One region of the Bacillus cereus group sp. RP37 genome, then DNA from elsewhere that is predicted to be linked to it. Evidence: riboswitches for the same ligand, from Rfam matches in the RefSeq annotation. Region 1 holds a riboswitch; the other holds the start of a gene.

Region 1 (3,423 bases):
AAAGGCGTAAATATGGATCAGTTAACGAAGACAGATATTTCGAAATATACACATACGACAGAGCAAGTGCAAAGTCATTCATTTGCAGATACATTTGTAAATATTGTTCCAACGAACATTATGAAGTCATTAGCTGACGGAGATATGCTTGCTATTATCTTCTTCTCTGTATTATTTGGTTTAGGTGTAGCAGCAATTGGTGAAAGAGGAAGACCGGTTCTTCAATTTTTCCAAGGTGTAGCTGATGCAATGTTTTATGTAACAAACCAAGTTATGAAATTTGCACCATTTGGTGTGTTTGCACTAATTGGTGTTACAGTTTCTACATTCGGTCTAGCTTCATTAATTCCATTAGGGAAATTACTAATTGTCGTATATGGAGCAATGATCTTCTTCGTCGTAGTTGTCTTAGGACTTACAGCGAAAATATTTGGAATTAACATTTTCCAATTCTTTAAGATTTTAAAAGACGAGCTGATCTTAGCATATTCTACAGCGAGTTCAGAAACAGTTTTACCGAAAATCATGGAGAAAATGGAGAAGTTCGGTTGTCCGAAAGCAATTACATCTTTCGTTATTCCGACAGGTTATTCATTTAACTTAGATGGATCAACTTTATATCAAGCAATTGCGGCTATTTTCTTAGCACAAATGTACGGTATTGATTTATCTATTACACAACAAATTACATTATTACTTGTATTAATGGTTACATCAAAAGGTATCGCAGGTGTACCAGGCGTATCATTCGTTGTATTATTAGCGACACTTGGTACAGTAGGTATTCCACCTGAAGGTTTAGCATTCATCGCTGGTATTGACCGTATTTTAGATATGGCTCGTACAGCAGTTAACGTTGTAGGAAACTCTTTAGCAGCTGTAGTTATGTCTAAGTGGGAAGGTCAATATGACGCTGAAAAAGGACAAGCTTATTTGAAAGAGATTTCTGAAAAAGGACAAGCGGCTTAATTATAATATGAACAAGCTCTCACATAATATGTGGGAGCTTTTCTGTATATAGAAGAGGAGTAGACGTAATGAAACGTAAATATGGTGACGGTTCTTCGTGGAAGCGACTAATAGAGAAGGATTATACGGTTAAGCAAATAGAAGAGGGAATGCTAGGAATACTGGAAATAAAAAAGGTGAAAGAACCAAGTTGTAAAGAATATGATGGTAAAGAACTTTGTATTGCAGGCAATCAGTATACGTGGATTCAATATTTCATAGACGGGAAAAACTTTGCGATTACGGCTATGTTAGATGATCAGAAAAAATTAGTACAATATTATATCGATGTGGCGAAAGAATATGAAATAGACGAACGTAGTTTACCGTATTTTGATGATTTATATTTAGATGTAGTATTATTACCGAACGGTAAGATGTATGTACTAGATGAAGATGAGCTAGAGGATGCCTATAAAAGTGGCGATGTTACAAAAGAAGAGTACGAGTTAGCTTGGTACACTACGAAATGGATAATAGCTGCAATAAAAAATAGTGAATTTTATTGGATTTCAATATTGGAAGAAGAAATCAAAAAGTTAAAATGATTGTTGTATTCAAATTTTTGCATAATTACCAAAAAAATCTATACAAAAAATAATTGACTTTTGTTTTGTAAGCGAGTAAAGTTAGGGAAGAAATTATTATTAAAAAATAAATATGAAACCTTCTTATAAAGAGAGGCGGAGGGACTGGCCCTACGATGCCTCGGCAGCGGACTCGATTTCAGAGTGCTGTGCCAAATCCAGCAAGCATGTGCTTGAAAGATGAGAAGAGCGTTTCTTATAGATGTATAAGACCTCTTCTCATTGGAAGAGGTCTTTTGTTATTCATTAGAAAAAGGTTGAAACTAGGGAGAGATGGTACTTTGAAAGAAACGAGAGGAAATGGTTTGGCTTTATTACCACTTGGAATATTTTTGGCGCTATTTATTGGTTCTGGAATTATTACAGGTGATTTCTATAAATTGCCGATACTTGTAGCGATTTTAATTGCTGTAGGAGTCGCTTTAGCAATGAATCGTAAAGAAAGTTTTAATGTAAAAGTGGAACGATTTGCTAAAGGTGCAGGGAACCCAGATATTATGATTATGGTTTTGATTTTTGTACTGGCGGGAGCGTTTTCTGAAACAGCAAAAGGGATGGGCGGCGTTGATTCTACAGTTAACTTAGCGTTATCAATTTTACCGCAAGGATTTATCGTAGCTGGAATTTTTGTTATAGGGGCATTTATTTCATTAGCGATGGGAACTTCAATGGGAACAATTGCTGCATTAGCACCAATTGCTGTAGGTATTAGTGGGCAAACTGATATCTCAATTGCACTTACGATGGCTACTGTCGTAGGCGGAGCGATGTTTGGTGATAATTTATCATTTATTTCAGATACAACAATCGCAGCTGTACGTTCACAAGGAACAGAAATGAAAGATAAGTTTAAAACGAACTTTTTAATTGTATTACCAGCAGCTATTATTACAATTGTACTATTAGTAATCTTCACTTTAGGAAGCGATACGCAGATTAAAGCGCATAGCTTTGACTGGATAAAGATTTTACCTTATGCAGGAGTACTTATTACAGCGCTACTTGGTTGGAATGTACTTATCGTGTTAACTGGTGGAACTGTACTATCTGGCGTTATCGGTCTTTTAGATGGAAGTTACACGTTAGAGAGTTTCTTTAAAAGTGTAACGACTGGGATGGGCGGTATGATGGAGTTAGTATTACTAGCTATTTTAATTGGCGGTATGGTCGAACTGATTCAATATAATGGTGGCATTCAATATTTAATGAATATTTTAACGCGTAACATTCGTTCAAAAAAAGGAGCAGAGTTTGGTATTGCTGGCTTAGTGAGTATGACGAATATGTGTACAGCGAATAATACAATTTCTATTATCTTTACAGGTCCACTTGCGAAAAATATTGCAGATCAATATGAAATTGATCCTCGTAAATCAGCGAGTGTATTAGATCTTTTCTCATGTTGTGTGCAAGGATTAATTCCGTATGGTGCGCAAATGTTAACGGCAGCAGGATTTGCGGCATTATCTCCAATTGAATTGTTGCCATATGCGTTTTATCCAATCTTAGTTGGAGTATGTGGAATCATTTCTATATTAATTGGTTTCCCGAGGTTTTCTAAAGTAGCGGGAAAGAAAGAGTATCATAAAACAGCATAATGAATAGTAACGAAAGCCGTACAGAGAATATTCTCTGTACGGCTTTTTATGTGCGATAAAAGAGTAAAACATCCGATCTTACCGCATGTTTTTACAAAAGGCTGAATGCAACTCGGTCTTAAGTCTGAGTCAAAAACGGTTCTTAAGCTCGTTATGGAAAAATGAAAAAATAGTTAAGATAAGAGTATCAAATCGAAGGGAGGCAAGCACAAGATGAAACAATTTCTAGC
Region 2 (3,423 bases), 2.8 Mb from region 1:
TCTGGAATAGTGGTGTCAAAAATGTATTATCAACAAAAGTAAGGGCGTCAATAGATTTTGCAAGTTTAGAAACAGCACGAATATCTGTCACTTTTAAAAGCGGATTAGAGGGTGTTTCCACATAAAAGAGTTTTGTATTTGGCTTAATGTTTTGCTTTATTTCTTCTAAATTAGTCATATCAATAAATGTATGGGAAACACCGTAACGGGAGAGAACTTCAGTTATAATTCGATAAGTGCCTCCGTATACGTCTTCTGAAATGAGTACGTGATCACCTTGTGAAAGAAGGAGGAATGCAGTAGAAATCGCTGCAATCCCTGATGCGAAGGCAAATCCTTTTGTTCCGCCTTCTAATAAAGCAATGATATCTTCAAGAGCTTCACGAGTTGGATTACCAGATCGGCTATAGTCATATTTTCCGAACGTATCTATATCAAACTGGTGGAATGTTGATGTATTATAGATGGGAACGTTAACAGCTCCTGTTTGCGAGTCATGTTTATATTGGTTGTGCAGTAAGAGTGTATCTATAGAATAACTCATATTCTTACACCTTCTTTTACAAGTTTAATGGCTTGCTGTAAGTCTTGAATTAAATCGTTACTATTTTCAATGCCAACGGAAAATCGCAGAAGACGATTACATACACCGTTTGCTGTTCTGATTTCTTCAGGAATATCAGCGTGTGTTTGCGTTGCTGGATATGTCATTAAACTTTCAACACCACCAAGACTTTCAGCGAATGTAATTAAGGATAAAGATTGTAAGAATGGATTGATCCATGTTTCATCTTTCAGACGAAATGAGATCATGCCGCCTCTTCCAGGATAAAATACATCTGTCACCCCGTCTTCATCATTTAAATAAGCGACAACTGCTTTTGCATTTTCTTCATGTTGTCTCATACGAAGCGCTAACGTTTTCATACCACGAATTAATAGCCATGAGTCAAATGGGCTTAAGACCGCACCAGAGGCATTATGATAATGAGCGATTTCCTCACAAAGTTCCTTACCTTTTGCAACGACAAGTCCGCTTAGGACATCGTTATGTCCTCCTAAATATTTTGTTGCGCTATGAAGTACAATGTCAGCACCTTCTGTTAATGGTTGCTGTATATAAGGTGTGTAGAATGTGTTGTCTACAATAAGAAGTAGTCCGTGTCTTTTCGCTACAGTTGCGACAGCGGCAATATCAGTAACTTGCATTAATGGATTAGTCGGAGTTTCTATGAAAATAGCCTTTGTTTCAATTGTGATAGACTGCTCAATTTGTTTAATAGATTGTGTATTTACGTATCTACATCGAACGTTCCACTTTTTTTCGTGCTCAGAAAATAATCGATAAGTGCCCCCGTATAAATCTTCGGATACAATAAGTTCATCTCCGGAACGGAATAGGGAAAGGACAAGGAGAACAGCTGCCATCCCTGAACTACAGGCATAACCTTGTTCACCGTATTCTAAATCTGCGATTGCCTGTTCTAAAAGGCCGCGAGTTGGATTGCCAGTTCGTGAGTAGTCAAAGCCAGTAGATTTGCCAATTCCTTCATGACGATAAGCAGTTGAGAAATAAACAGGTGGATTAACAGTTCCTGTTGTAGTTTCGCTCCGGTTTCCGATTTGTGCTAGTTTTGTTTCGATAGTTGACATGTGAAAATTCCTCCCTTTTAAATTAACAATTAAGTGAATGTAAAATAAAAAAAGCCTTCTAAGAAGAAGGCTTTCGGTTTGAATAGAGTCTTCTTCTCATCTGTCAAATCTTTCACAATTTGCTGGAATTAGCACCTTATTAACAAATGTTAATGGTTGCTGAGGCGTCGTAGGGCCAGTCCCTCTACCTCTCTAGATAAGAATGTTCGTATGAAATTTTATTATGTTTTTAACTTTACAACAAAAGATAATTGAATTGCAACTTTATTTTAAATAATTTTTATTTTTCCGCAAGTGTCATTGACTTTTGCATTTGTGCGTGCTAAATTTATTAAAAAATTAGCAAACATTGTTAAAAGGGGAACGCATTTCCTTTTAGCTACATAAATAAAATAATAAAGACAACTCTTATTGAGAGCGGTGGAGGGAAAGGCCCTGTGAAACCCGGCAACCTTCAAACGAAATGTTTGAAACGGTGCTAATACCTGCAAAACGAATGTTTTGCATAATAAGAGGAGGAACGATTATGTCCCCCTCTTCAAAGTGAAGAGGGGGTTTTTATATTGATAGAAATGAGGGAGATTTGTGAAATTACTAGATTTATTGTCAAAAGGAATTGTAATAGGTGACGGTGCGGTTGGGACGTTATTACATTCACATGGTTTGCAAAGTAGTTTTGAAGAATTGAATATATCTGATCCAGATTTAATTATATCGATTCATAAGCAATATGTAGCTGCTGGGGCAGATGTGATTCAAACAAATACGTACGGAGCAAATGAAGCAAAATTACGTATGTATGGTTTAGAAAATCAAGTTACTGAAATTAATAGAGCGGCAGTAAAACTGGCGAAAGCATCTGTTACCGACAAAAATGCAATTTTAGGAACAATTGGCGGTATGAAACATATCGGAGCTGTTACGACAACTGATATGGAGCGAGAATTTATGTTGTTGGAACAGGCAAGTGCATTATTAGAAGAACAGGTTGATGGACTGCTATTAGAGACTTTCTATGATGAGTTTGAATTACTTCATGCTGTTCAGGTGTTACGAAAACAAACGAATATTCCAATTGTAGCTCAATTAGCGTTACATGAGGCAGGTACGACTCAAAATGGAAATGATGTAAATGAAATATTAAAACAGCTATTAGATTACGGTGCAAATGTTGTTGGATTGAACTGCCAACTAGGGCCACTTCATATGACGGAAGCTTTTAAAATGATATCGATTCCTCAAAATGGCTACTTGTCAGCATATCCAAATGCAGGTCTTCCAAATTATGTGGAGGGACGTTACGTATATGAAGGAAGTCCGGCTTATTTCGAAGCGATGACACCGAAATTTATTGAGCAAGGTATTCGGTTATTGGGTGGTTGTTGTGGCACGACTCCAGAACATATTGAAAGTATGAAACGTGCTACTCTAAATGTTACGCCTGTAATAGAAAAGGATACGATTCAAAGACCAAAAGTAGTTCATACACATGAGAAACGTTCAAAAGCTCATGTCACTTTAGCAGAGAAAGCAAAAAAACAAACGACAGTAGTAGTGGAATTAGATCCACCGAAAACGTTAGATACGCAGCGGTTTTTTGAAGGCGCAAGAGCATTGAAAAGAGCTGGAGCAGATGCTATTACTCTAGCAGATAATTCATTAGCATCGCCTCGCATCTCGAATATGGCAATGGGAGCATTATTAACGAAGCATGATATTCCAGTATTGACGCATTTAACGTGTAGAGATCATAACGTCATCGGACTACAA

The links. A riboswitch is a leader RNA that binds a small molecule or an ion and turns the genes downstream of it on or off. The one in region 1 is predicted to bind S-adenosylmethionine.
Positions count from the first base shown of each region.
Region 2: it holds a riboswitch for S-adenosylmethionine, as region 1 does, so the genes downstream of both, metI (cystathionine gamma-synthase/O-acetylhomoserine thiolyase) here and QCI44_RS20915 (Na+/H+ antiporter NhaC family protein) in region 1, are expected to answer to the same signal.

Region 1 is NZ_JARVHP010000001.1:3,968,546-3,971,968, reverse strand. It holds gene gltP (glutamate/aspartate:proton symporter GltP) at 1-969, shown strand, start outside; gene QCI44_RS20920 (ribonuclease FAU-1 family protein) at 1,038-1,556, shown strand; SAM riboswitch class I at 1,677-1,782, shown strand; gene QCI44_RS20915 (Na+/H+ antiporter NhaC family protein) at 1,877-3,193, shown strand; gene QCI44_RS20910 (lmo0954 family membrane protein) at 3,407-3,423, shown strand, end outside.
Region 2 is NZ_JARVHP010000001.1:1,167,383-1,170,805, forward strand. It holds gene metC (cystathionine beta-lyase) at 1-544, opposite strand, end outside; gene metI (cystathionine gamma-synthase/O-acetylhomoserine thiolyase) at 541-1,653, opposite strand; SAM riboswitch class I at 1,747-1,856, opposite strand; SAM riboswitch class I at 2,059-2,168, shown strand; gene QCI44_RS06190 (bifunctional homocysteine S-methyltransferase/methylenetetrahydrofolate reductase) at 2,239-3,423, shown strand, end outside.